Regions from separate parts of the Acetobacter oryzoeni genome, predicted to be linked through region 1. Evidence: riboswitches for the same ligand, from Rfam matches in the RefSeq annotation. Region 1 holds a riboswitch; each other region holds the start of a gene.

Region 1 (4,206 bases):
CATAACTTTGTAAACTTTTCCTTGAACATTCGTTATAACAGAAAAAATCTCTTGAATCTTTCTGTATGTAATTTAATTACTATATTCCGTAACAATAAAAATAAAAACAAATGCGGAAACGAGAAAATGTTTGCAGAAATTACAAAATCTATTTTTTAAAGAGAAAGCTGCCAGTCACCTTTCTCTTTAGTCTCTGTATTTCTTTCCCCTTGCTTCAGAAATACGCCGTTGCTTCATGCGAACTGCATGCAATGGCCATTCTTGCGCCATGAGGATCGGGCAATGCCCTCAACTTATATCATTTCTAATTCAGAACAAAAAATATCATGCTATCGGCAAGATTTTTTATCCATTGTCCGTGCAATCTATGTCGGAACAGTTCTTTTCTCATTGAATATTGCTTTTAACGCCACCACTGCACGCGCCCAGCAGAGTGAACCGACTAAATCTCTTGAGAGCCCCCAACTTTTTTCAAAACCTATTATCAACGCTGAAATACCCAAAAAACACAAGCGCCCAATAGCAGAAGAACGTCTGGACGCTCTGTTTGATACAGAAAGCCTTTCCTACCTGCTAAACCACAATAATACAGCGTTACGTAGGCAGGATATCAGCGCTGGGTATTTTGTTGCCGAACAGGCTTTTGGCAATTTGGCCCCCGGCCTTAAACCTTGGCGCGACAGGTTAAGTGAACACGGCTTTACCTTTGAGTTAACCTACAAAGGTGAAGGTATGGCCAATCTTGCTGGCGGCCTTTCAAAAGGTATGGATTACACGCACGAAATACGTGCCAGCATGCTGTTTGATCTGGGCAAGTTAACAGGTTGGAATCCGCTACAGGGGTGGTACCTGCATGGTATTGTTATGAACCGTGAAGGTAGGCAAGTCGGTTGGGATCATGTTGGAGAAAGAAACGTACTTCTTACAGAAGTATGGAGCATCCACGGGCCGGCCGCGGCTCGCCTGGCAGATCTGTATCTGGAAAAATCTTTCCTCAATAACCGTATCAATATCAATGTTGGGCGCATTTCACTTACGCACACATATTCTACTTCTATTTTACTGTGCACATTCATGACCATGTGCTCTGCGCCCATGGCTATACGAGAACCGGCTGGTTGGAGTGTTTACCCCAAAACATCATGGGGAGGCACAGTACGCTTTCGGCCAACGCATGATCTTATCCTGCGCACAGGCATTTATCGCATAGGCCCTAAAGCCCGCGATAACACAGGCTGGGCATGGGGCGATGAGCCTTATACGGGCATTCAAACTCCGGTTGAATTAACGTGGGAGCCGTTTTTTGGCACGCGTAAGCTTCCCGGTCATTACAAAATCGGCTTTGGCCACGATACCTCACCTTACCCTGATATGGTTGGCACCATTCCGGCCGCTTTTGCGGGGTCTGTGCATCCACACAAACTCAAGCCGCGTGATACATTTTATATAGAGGCAGATCAGATGGTGTATCGCAGCCATGGCGAACACCAAATGGCTGGCGGCTACGTGTTGGCAGGGTTTATTCATAACACGCCAAGTAACTCTACATTCTCAAACGAATTTTATGCTGGCGCTTCCCTTCTGGGCATTATTCCCCACCGGCCATTGGATCGTCTGGGCGTGATGTATTCCTATTACCAGCTCAGCCCCCGTCTGGCCTACGGGCAACGCATGCGGGAAGCCGCAGGCGTTCCGCTTGGCCCGTATATCAATGGACCACAAACGCATTCCGCTATTCTGGAAGCGTATTACGGCATTCCTGTCACACCGGGTTTGGTTATTACGCCGGAGTTTGAATATATGATGCGCCCCGGAGAAACCTCGGTTATTCCCAATGCTATTCTGGCGGGACTTAAGGTTATTGCTGCCCTGTAAGGCAAAGCGAGGCGCAAAAACCTCTCACCTGCTCTGCTTTTCTCATACTGGCACCAAGTCCTCTTATTGCTAGAATAAATGCTTGAACAGATGGATGGTGCTGCGCAAGCGGCTTAAAAGGGAATGCCGTGCACGGTTTTTGCCTCATATTGAAGCAGAAACTTATAGTCGGCAGCTGCTCCCGCAACTGTAAGGGGAGGTTGGACCTGCTGCCGATCGCGGCTAGCCACTGGCCGGTAATACGGCTGGGAAGGCAAAAGGTCTAACACACACCAGATCCCCAAGCCAGGAGACCTGCCTCCATCAGGCACATCACACCGGGCGGGATGAACCGGTAGCGGCAGGACAAGGCAGCAAAATGTACAAACATGCCTTTAGCTCATTTATAACAGCACTGCTTCTTGCATGGGGCACCATACCTTCTCATGCTCATGCAGAAAACGCCTCCACACCAACCATAACAGGACAATGGATTACAGAAGACGGCAAAGGCGTATTCGATATCCATAGCTGTGGCGATAAGATGTGCGGGAATCTTGTAGGGTTGAACCTAACGCAGGATGAAGAAGCTTCTAGCCGCAGAAAAACTGAATGTAACCTTCAAATGCTCAAAGGCTTCCACCCCATGGAAGACCGGCATGACCATTGGAAAGGCCACATTTTTGACCCTCAAAGCAAAAATACTTACGATGCCATTGTATGGGTGGCGGAAGACGGCTCCCTGAAATTGCATGGTTTTTTAGGTTTGGAACTTTTTGGCAGAACAGATACGTGGCAGCCATTTCATGGCCATATAGGTAATAACTGCCGCATTAACCCCTGAGCATACCTGCATCAACAGGGCATGAAATAGGTATTATGCCGTTATAACAGGTTGCAAGCTCAGGCCTTCTCTATAAAACCATTCACAATTTGGCATTCAATATTTCTCCGCAATGTTTCATTCCGACAGGGCGGAGCCCGGCTTTGTAGGGAGAACCCGAAGAATGAGACAAACGCACAAGGGGCAACCTGTAGCGGAATGGTGTGCATCCCCTAACGCCATGCGCTTGAACAAGCTTTTACGTATGTCCCGGCGAGATGTGCTTTTAGGTGGTATTGGTCTTTCTGTTGCAGGCGCAACAGGTGCAGCCCTTGCGGCAGATACCGCTCCTGCCACCCCAAACAATGAAGATCTATCCCGCTTTATGCAGGTATCCCAGCGCCTGACAGATAGAGAGACGTTAAACCCCCAGATTGGCGCGGCCCTGTACGCCAACATTGTGCAGGCCAATGCAGATCGGAAAGACAAACTTAACGCCTTACATACCCTGCTGGAGCGGGAAAAATTTACAACAGCATCAGCCTTTGCACATGCTGCAGAAAAATCTGATCCAAAGCTTAAAGATGTCATTCACGAAATTCTAACCGGCTGGTACCGGGGCATTGCAGATGGCAAGGTGGTGGTTTACCGCTCTGCCCTGATGTTCGACATCACGAAGGATGCCGTTTACCCCAAAACCTACGCAACGGGCGGCCCATTCTACTGGACAAGCAAGCCACCAGAAGTTGCACGCCCCAAAGGGCACCCTGCACTTTCTGCTTCCGCCCTTGTTATCGAACCGACCTGATCTTACGGGATACCCCGCCTTATGCCCTCCGAAGAAAATCTTTCAGCCGACGTTGTGATCGTAGGATCAGGCGTTGCAGGCAGCTCTATTGCCAATGAACTGGCACGTGCCGGTATTTCCGTCATTGTGCTGGAAGCTGGCCCGCGCGTTGACCGCCAGCATTTTGTGGAAAACTTCCGCAATCTGGAAAACAAACCGTCCTACCAGGGGCCCTTCCCGGCCGTACCTTGGGCACGGCATCCGCCTGATCAGCAAACCCCGAACGATTACCTGCACACCACCGGCCCGAATGCCGAAGCCTATCAGCAGGTTTACCTGCGCATGATGGGCGGCACCACATGGCACTGGGCAGGTTGTGCCTGGCGCTATCTGCCATCAGACTTTGAACTGAAAACACGTTACGGTCAGGGCCGCGATTGGGCTTTGACATATGATGATCTGGAACCCTTTTACTATCAGGCAGAAGTCATAATGGGGGTTTGTGGGCCAGATCCTGCGGTGGAAGATCTTGGGTCCCCCCGCAAACAGCCTTATCCTATGGATGCGCTGCCCATTTCCTACGCTGCGCAGCAGTTCCGTAAGCTGATTCAGGAAAAAACGCCGTGGCGCGTGGTGCATGAACCACAGGCCCGTAACACCCGCCCGTATGATAGCCGCCCAACATGTGAAGGGCATAATAACTGCATGCCTATCTGCCCTATTGGGGCCATGTATAACGGCA
Region 2 (4,206 bases), 350 kb from region 1:
TTTACGGCGTTTTCTGTAGCTTCACCACCCGTGGTGAAAAAAATGGTTTTGGCATCGCCAGAAAACGGTGCGCGGGCATTCAGCTTTTCAGCCAGCTCAATATAGGGCTCGTAAGCAGAAACCTGAAAAGCCGTATGAGTAAAACGGTCTAGCTGCTTTTTAACAGCATCCATCACTTTTGGGTGGCGATGGCCAACGTTCAGAACGGCAATGCCGCCGGCAAAGTCAACATAGCGCTTGCCTTCCACATCCCAGATTTCGGCATTTTCTGCGCGGTCTGCAAAAACGGGGGTGGAGGTAGCAACGCCGCGTGGCACAGCATTGGTGCGGCGGTTCAGAAGGTCTTTATTCGTGGCCATTAATATGGGCTCCCGGGAACTATGTTGCGGGCAAAGTTGTTTCTGTTCCGTAAAATGTTTCGCGGGGGAGGGGGAGGAGATTTTTTGTTGCCTCTGTGGTGATAAAAAGTCACCAGCAATTAAGCACGTTCATATCGTTGCGTAGGCGCTTAACTGCATTTTAAGGGAGGGTATGTGTACTTTGCGTTTTCAGTTCCACCTGTTCTAAAAGCCAGTTTCGGAACGTGATGAGAGATTTTTTCTCCCATGTGGCAGTAGAAGCGCGCAGAAGATAGGCCCCTAGGGCTACTTCTCGCAAAGGGGTTTGCGTAGGCTGCACCCGCACAAGGTGGCCTGTTTCAAGATCATTTCCCAGCAGGAAAATATTGCCAAGAGCAATGCCTTCTCCGGCGCGGGCAGCCGCCAATGTAATATGGGCCTGCCACAGGCGTGTTGCGGCAGGTAGTTTTGTGCAGGCTACATTTTGTGCGTGAAACCAAAGTTTCCACTCGGCTTCATCTTCTTCCTGCAATAAGGGTGCGCGGAGCAAATCTGCTGTTGTGCGGGGCTGCCCGCCCAGTTCTGTAAGACATGTGGGGGCAGCTACCGGAAAAACATCTGGCCGGGCAATAATCATGCTGCGTGTGTTGCGGGGTTCAGCTAACGGGGCATCATCACGCACATAACCGATATGAGCATGATTATCTGTTTCCACGCCCGTAACGTGGAAAGCCGTATTCGCATCTACTGGGCGCAGCATGATTTCCAGTTGAGGGTGCGCGCGCCGAAAGGAGGAGAGCCGAGGTAGCAACCAATGGTATGCAAAACCATGCGCGCAGGTAATGGTAAGGGGGGGCGTGTGGTTGCGGATATCTGCCGTGGCCGTGGCCAGTTCTTCCAGCAATGGGGTGATGCGGGAATAATAAGTGTGACCCGCTAATGTAAGGGTTCCTGTTTCCTTATCCCGTAAAGGTGTGCCTAAAATATTTTCCAGATCCCGAATGTGGCGGCTTATGGCTGCGTGATCTACGCGCAGTTCTGCTGCGGCCCGTCTGATACCGCCTGTGCGTGCAAACGCCGTAAAGGCATTGAGCATGGCTAGTGGGGGAATGCGGTATCGTTGGTCCATAAGTCGCCAGTCAGGGAAAAGTCTGCAGAAACAGGTGGGTTAAAATGGCGGCTCTGGCAAGAGTTATACCTGCATAATCAGGCAAAGATTGAAATATGAAGCAAAAATAAGGTAAGGGTTGCGCCATCTTACAACGGTCCCGCGCAAGCGGGTTTGAAAGGGAATGCCGGAGGTTCCTGCTTTGGAACCCAGTCGGCAACTGCCCTCGCAACTGTAGGCGGAGAGCCTATTACTCCTTAGCCGCATAAAGCGGCAGTCACTGGTGTTCGCATCGGGAAGGCTGAGTAATGCGCAATGACCCGCAAGTCAGGAGACCTGCCGTTGTTGTCTTGTTTAATCGCCGGGCGAGGGAACCGGAGATGGATGATTTGCGATGTTTACTCCTCTGCCCTCGGCAGATTTCTCCTTAAATACATTCTGGGCTTTTGTCTTCACGCGGCGTGGTGAAGTGTAACAATGCTTTGTGTTCCAAATAGAATTTGGAAGAGGTTTTGGTATGCTCTGCACCGTTGATTGCTGGTTGGTGAGAGGCTGACGGATGGAGCAGGCAAGTATCTCACATGGAATGACGTTCCTTTCGGGTGCCTCTTTGCTCAAGGTGGGAGAACAGCAGGCGTGTTCGGAATGCCCTTGCTGTTAGGCTTCGTCCTTCTATGATGAGGGCCGACCAAACCATGAAGTTCTGTTTCACACTCTTTTGTGCCTGCTCTGGCGGGCTTTAAATTTAAAAAGGATACAACATCATGAGCACATCTGTTCATACAGCTATGCCGGTTGCGGCAGCGGGCCAGAGCATTCCGGTTCGTGCCATTCTGCCTTGGGCTGTTTTCGGCCTGATTGTTTCTGCACTGCTGATCTACTTTGTAGGCGCAGAGCAGGGCGCCACTTCCCTGATTTCCGGACATGCTGTGCATGAATTTGTGCATGATGGCCGCCATCTTCTTGGTTTCCCCTGCCACTAAGGCACGAGAGGAAAGTTTTACTCATGGTTGGTCGTCTTTTAGCCCGCGGCATGGTCGCGGGCATTCTGGCTGCATTGCTTTCTTTTGTATTTTCAAAAATTTTTGGTGAACCGCAGGTCGCTTTGGCTATTGCGTTTGAAGCCGCTCAGGATGCTGCCGCAGGTGCCGCGCCAGAACCTGAACTGATAAGCCGTGGTGTGCAGGCATCTTGGGGCTTGCTTACTGCTGTGCTGATGTACGGTGCCGCATATGGCGGTATTTTTGCGATTGTTTTTGCATTTGCCTATCAGCGTCTTGCAACATTAAGCCCACGCGCTATGGCATTATTGCTGTCTGGCGTTGGGTTTTTAACGTTTGTGCTGATACCAGATTTAAAATATCCACCTAACCCACCCGCAGTTGGGCAGGAAGAGACCATCGCGCTGAGGACAGAAATGTATTTTGCAATGGTTGGCCTTTCTATCGCCATTTCCATGATTTGTTTGTTGGTGGGGCGCGCACTGTCTAACGTAATCGGGCATTGGAACGCTGCTGTATGTAGCATTATTCTGGGTATTGCGCTTGTCGCTGCTGTGCAATTTGGTCTGCCAGATTTTAATGAAGTGCCAGACAATTTTCCTGCTGTAGTGCTTTGGCGTTTTAGAGAAGCATCTATCGGAATGCAGATTGTTTTGTGGTCTGTATTGGGGCTGGTTTTTGGCGCTTTGGCTGAAAAATGCCTGTCATCAGCAAACGGTGTGGCGCGGAAGACGCTCTGATTTTTCCGAGCGGCCTTCTATACAAATTTTGCGTGTATAAAAAAGCATTTCCTAACGTTGCCACTTTTTCCATTTATGAAATGGCAACCGAAAGGGAATGCTTTTTTATTTATAATTTTTAGAAAGTGATGTTGGAATGGAGCCCAAAAATGGCTTCATTCCCGACAAGGCGGTTGCCTGTCCAATCCGTTACACCGCCAGAGGGATGCCAGACATACTGGAAGTCTGGCTGCATGACCCACCAAGGGGTGACCTGTGCCTGATAGGTAAGTTCCAGATGGTTTTCATTGCCTTGTACAGGTGCGCCAGAGTTGCGGTCATACCGTCGCTGGCCAGAAGAAGCACGGCCAATGCCCCAGCCTAGGCCCACCGTATCATTATCACGTCCCTTGAACGGGGCTTTAAGGTTGATGCCCGCATCAATGGCAAAGCTGATCATGTTTCGGTCCCCACCATTACCTGTGGCGCGTGCAAAAATGCCAACAGATTGTGGAGATTGGAGTGAAGGACGCCAGATCATCTGGTCAATAATACCATAGACCATCCAGTTGCCCCGGTCCCACCGCGGAATACCTGTGGTGTCAGCCGCACTACCTAAAGCTTTCCCCTGATTGTTGTAGCGATAATCAGGGAATTTTGCCGTATCGTAATATCCACCCAGCTTGTAGATGCCCGGCAGGCCGGGATCCTTGGTGACATGTGACATGTCATCAGGCTGAGGGTTGAGAGCATACTGCAATTCGGTAATCAGCAGTGCGCCAGTGCCCATGTTGAAGTTGGCACCATCCTCATCATGAGTGTTCTGATTGGTGGGGTCTGCGCTGTTACCACCGTTCTGGATGCCAAAAGAGTTGTTGCGGTTGCCCGGTGGGTTGTCATCTGCTGCCGCAAACATGAATGTAAACTTGTCTGAAGGACGGTAGCGGATGCGGATAGCTGGCGAAGACAGGGGCCAAGATGGTCCACCTGCGTACAGGTTAACCGAAGGTGCCATGGGCCAGCCAAAGTTGGAGTTTAGA
Region 3 (4,206 bases), 900 kb from region 1:
TCATGCGCCAGCGTTTGTTCCACGCCCACATCATACCCTATCAGGCGTTCGGCCCGCAGGTTGGGGTTACCTTTTTCCGCATAGCTGGTGGAAATCTGGTTGGCAAAAAGCTGATACAATGAAGGGCCATGAAAGCCACTGCCCGCACTGGCCTTGATAACCGTGCCGCTGTGCGGAATATGAATGGCCGGAGCCACACGCCACGTCACGTAATTGCCGTAGCGGGAATTGGCATCATACCGGATATTGGCCGCGCCATATAAAATCTTGTTCCAGTTGCCCTGATACTGCCCATAGCCTGCTGTGGTATCCATGCCCGCGCTGGTGCTGAACGGTGTGGAAGATGCTGCACTGTTCCCTTGGCTGGAATTGAACGTATCATGAAAATGCTCTGCCCCCACAAGCAGAGATCCGTATTTGTCCAGATTAACAGTGCCGTGCCAATCTATTTTAATGCGGCTGGTGCGGTAATATGTGGGGTCATACTGCAAGGCATCACCTTCCAGCGTGGTGCCGGTTTCTGTCCAGCTTCTGCGGCCTGTCATATACCCCAGACCAATCACCTGATCGAACCTGCCCCCGAATGAGGATAAATGCGCCGTGCCCCGCACAATGTCCTGATTTTGCGTGGTGTGTTCACGCTCGCTCCCTACATCACCGTAATATCCTAGCCGACTGTAATATTCATCTTCCATATTATAGGCGCTGTAGGTGTGCAGGTTGCTCTGTATCAGCCGGGCCGTCAGCCCCAGATCAAAATTATGGGTGACATCATAGCCCAAGCGAATGTTGGCGGAGCGGTTATCGTTTCTGTCCCCCCGGTGGCGCTGTTCCTTGTCTGCGCCAAAATAGCGGCCGATATAGCGCGGGATTTCATGAAAACCATCCTGCCGGTAATGGGAAAGTTCAACATTGTAATGAAACTTTCCCTTACTGCCGCGCGCGCCTATAACCTGATTGAACGTGCCGTAAGATCCACCTTCCACCCGCACAAAAGGCGTAAACCTGCCCTGCCCCTGTGCTGTGGTAATATCAATAACCCCGGCCATGGCATCTGCCCCGTACAGGCCACTTTGTGGCCCGCGCAAAATTTCTATGCGGCCCATGCCATCGGTAACAAACTGCGCAGCATCAAACGCGCCGGAGGTGGAGCTGCCATCGTTAATATCCATGCCATCCAGCCGCACTTTCACCTCGTTGGCATTGTTGCCGCGCATGAAAATGGAGGTGGTGCCGCCAAAGCCACCCGAACGCACCACATTCAGCCCCGGTTGGCGGACCAGAATATCTGTAAGCGTGCGGCGCTGCTGGGTGAGGATCTGCTTTTCTGTCACAATCGTCATGGCCGTGCCAATTTCATCCGCCCGCATGGGGTGGCGTGCCGCACTTACCGTAACGTAATCCGGGTAAGCCTGCGCACTGCGGGCCTGCACAGCTTGCGCACCCTCCGCTGCATGAGAGATAGGCGCCTTTTGCGCCGGAGCGGTGGCGGCAGGTGTTACGGCCACTTTGGCAGCAACGGTGTTTTTACCCGTTGATGTAGCGGGGCTTGTGGCATCTGCCGCAATGGCGGCAGTGGTTTCTACCAGCAGCAGGGAAGAGCCGGTAAGCAAAAGGTTTTTTAGGCGCATGGGTTAAGGCAATCTCGCGGTTTAACAGCGTTGCCACGAGACTTGGCCCGGCTTTTTCCACCACAGGGCACAAACCACCCCATTGGCTGACCGCTTGCCCAGCCTGCCAGCACACCCCGGCTGACATGCCCCGTCTGCAACTGTGTGCTGATGGCAGGTCTCCTGGCTTGCGGTTTTTCGGTTGTGGCACCCCTTCCCGGAAAGGTTTGTTCCAGTGGGCCAGCGCTTTGCGCCGTGCGTGCACATCCATGCCGCTTACAGTTGCGGGGACAGCCCGGGAATATCGCAAAACCATTGCAGGCAATGGCGCGGGCACCCGGTTCCCTTTTCATTCCCCTTGGGGGAAACCATCATGCGGTGTGGTTTACAGGCTGGGGGTGGCTTGTCAACAAAAGCACGCCCCAACGCGGCGGCTGGCTTTAGGCTTCACGCGGGAGGCGTTGAGACTGGGAGCGGATAACCTGCTCCTCATAATCCAGTTCCTGCTGGAGCTTCCATTCTGTCTGGTCGTTAATCTCGCTGCGCGATGTCATATCCCGCATGGCCTGCCGTTCGGCCCGCAGCAGTTGCAGGCGCAGCGCCAGTTCCATACGCGCATGGCGCAGGGCGCGGCTGCGGTCTAGCGGTGTGATGCGCGGCGTTTCGTCCTCTTCTTCCAAACGGCTGTGATACAGCTGATACAGGCGGTCTATCACCTCCTGCCGCAGGGCTTCATCTGCATTCTGCCCCTCGGGCTTTGCCAGTGCTGTGCTGTTTGGGTTGGGCGCTGGCGGTTGCGCGCGCGCTTTTGTCAGCACCGCAAGGGCTGCGCGTATCAGCTTCTGGCGGGCCATGTTTTCTTCCTGCGCGTTCTTGTCCACCGTCTCCTGCGGCAAAAAGCGCAAACACAGCGGAATGAACACACTGGCTGCCAGCAGGGAAAGAACAATCACCCCGGTAGCGGCCACCACCACGGCATCGCGCATGGGAAAGGCATCTGTGCCATCCGTGCCTTCGGGCAGGGAAAGTACAGCCGCCAGCGTAACGGCCCCGCGCACGCCAGCAAATGTCAGCAACATGCTGCCTGCAAAACCTGTGGGTTCAAACGGCAGGCTGCCAATGCGCGCCACCACCCAACGGCCGAAAACGGATGTCCATACACCTGCAAAGCGCATGGCCAGCATAATGGCGTATATCTGCACCACAAACAGGCCAACCTGCCACAAGGCCACATCATATTTCCGGCCCAGCGCCACGCCATGTTGCAACAGTTCTGGCAACTGCATGCCCAGAAACAAAAAGATAAGCGCGTTAAAAACGTAGCTGACAATGTTCCAGACCGTTGTGGCCTGCAGGCGGGTAAAAGTGGCGGTGTCCTCTATCATGCCAGAAAGTTTGAGCACCATGCAGCCTGCCACGGCGGCCAGAATGCCCGAGCAGTCCACCGCTTCTGCCGCGGCGTACATTAAAAACGGCAAGAGCAGCACAAAGATGATCTGGGATTGCGGATCATCATACCCACGGCGCACCAGCACGCGGTTGAGCTTAACAGCCAGCCATGCCACCGCAGCGCCCACCAACAGGCCGCCCAGCGCCACCATTAGGAACGTGCCAAAAGCCTGCCTGTAAGAGAACTCACCCGTAAGGGCATCGGCCATGGCAAAGCGAAAGCACACAAGGCCGGAGGCATCATTAAACAGGGCCTCGCCCGATAAAATCTGCAACAGCCGGTTGGGCACCTTGCGCCCTTCAATAAGGCTGGAAACCGCAACCGTATCTGTGGGGGAAAGTGCAGCCGCCAGTGTAAAGCAGATGGGCAGGCCCAGCTCTGGCACAATCCAGTGGATAGCATAGCCACATACCAGCGTGCTGAGCACCACAAGCCCAAAGGCCAGAAACAGAATGGGGCCGCGCAGTTCTGCAAACTCACGCAATGGCATGCGAAATGAATCTGCAAACAGCAATGGCGGCAGAAACACAAACATGAACATATCTGGCTGCAAGCTGACATGCATGCCCGCCACCGCAGCAAACACACCCAGAATGATAAGGATAACCGGCTGCGGCACCTTCTGTTTAAACAGGGCAACAAGCAGGCTGCTGACTGCCGCCAGCAAAAGCAGCAGCAGAATGTTTTCTATGGTCAACATGGCCTGCGCTCTTTGGGCGTGTTTGGGTGTTTATGCAACGGACATTCTGCAGAAACACACCCGCTTTACGGCATGGCGGAAACAGGACGCAAAACCTGCTGGCGCACCAAATTTTCCAACCATGTGGCAAACACCTGCACCCGCATGGAAAGGTGCCGCCTGTGCGGATAAAGCAGCGCCATAGGCAGCGGTGCCGCACGCCACTGGGGCAGTATTTCCACCAACTGGCCTGTATGCAGGTAAGAGCGCACATCGTAAGCGGGTATCTGCATCACCCCCAGCCCGGCCAGTGTGCAGGCTATTAAAGCCTCTGCGCTGTTAACCGTTACGCGGCCCGGCACATCCAGCGTGTGGGTATGGCCGTGTTCCTCCCACTCCCATTGCTCTACCCGGCCATTCTGGGGGGAGGCATAACGCACAGCCTCGTGCCCTTTCAGCAAATCTGT

What was found. A riboswitch is a leader RNA that binds a small molecule or an ion and turns the genes downstream of it on or off. The one in region 1 is predicted to bind cobalamin.
Region 2: it holds a riboswitch for cobalamin, as region 1 does, so the genes downstream of both, EOV40_RS12270 (CbtB domain-containing protein) here and EOV40_RS10600 (DUF2147 domain-containing protein) in region 1, are expected to answer to the same signal.
Region 3: it holds a riboswitch for cobalamin, as region 1 does, so the genes downstream of both, EOV40_RS02135 (TonB-dependent receptor plug domain-containing protein) here and EOV40_RS10600 (DUF2147 domain-containing protein) in region 1, are expected to answer to the same signal.

Annotation. Positions count from the first base shown of each region.
Region 1 is NZ_CP042808.1:2,278,231-2,282,436, forward strand. Features, by position in the region: gene EOV40_RS10595 (carbohydrate porin) at 283-1,875, shown strand; cobalamin riboswitch at 1,953-2,191, shown strand; gene EOV40_RS10600 (DUF2147 domain-containing protein) at 2,234-2,698, shown strand; gene EOV40_RS10605 (sorbitol dehydrogenase family protein) at 2,811-3,485, shown strand; gene EOV40_RS10610 (GMC family oxidoreductase) at 3,507-4,206, shown strand, end outside.
Region 2 is NZ_CP042808.1:2,628,697-2,632,902, reverse strand. Features, by position in the region: gene gabT (4-aminobutyrate--2-oxoglutarate transaminase) at 1-359, opposite strand, end outside; gene EOV40_RS12275 (LysR substrate-binding domain-containing protein) at 520-1,467, opposite strand; cobalamin riboswitch at 1,585-1,804, shown strand; gene EOV40_RS12270 (CbtB domain-containing protein) at 2,211-2,429, shown strand; gene EOV40_RS12265 (CbtA family protein) at 2,453-3,187, shown strand; gene EOV40_RS12260 (carbohydrate porin) at 3,306-4,206, opposite strand, start outside.
Region 3 is NZ_CP042808.1:434,819-439,024, reverse strand. Features, by position in the region: gene EOV40_RS02135 (TonB-dependent receptor plug domain-containing protein) at 1-1,631, opposite strand, end outside; cobalamin riboswitch at 1,767-1,998, opposite strand; gene EOV40_RS02130 (Na+/H+ antiporter) at 2,051-3,760, opposite strand; gene EOV40_RS02125 (LysR family transcriptional regulator) at 3,826-4,206, opposite strand, start outside.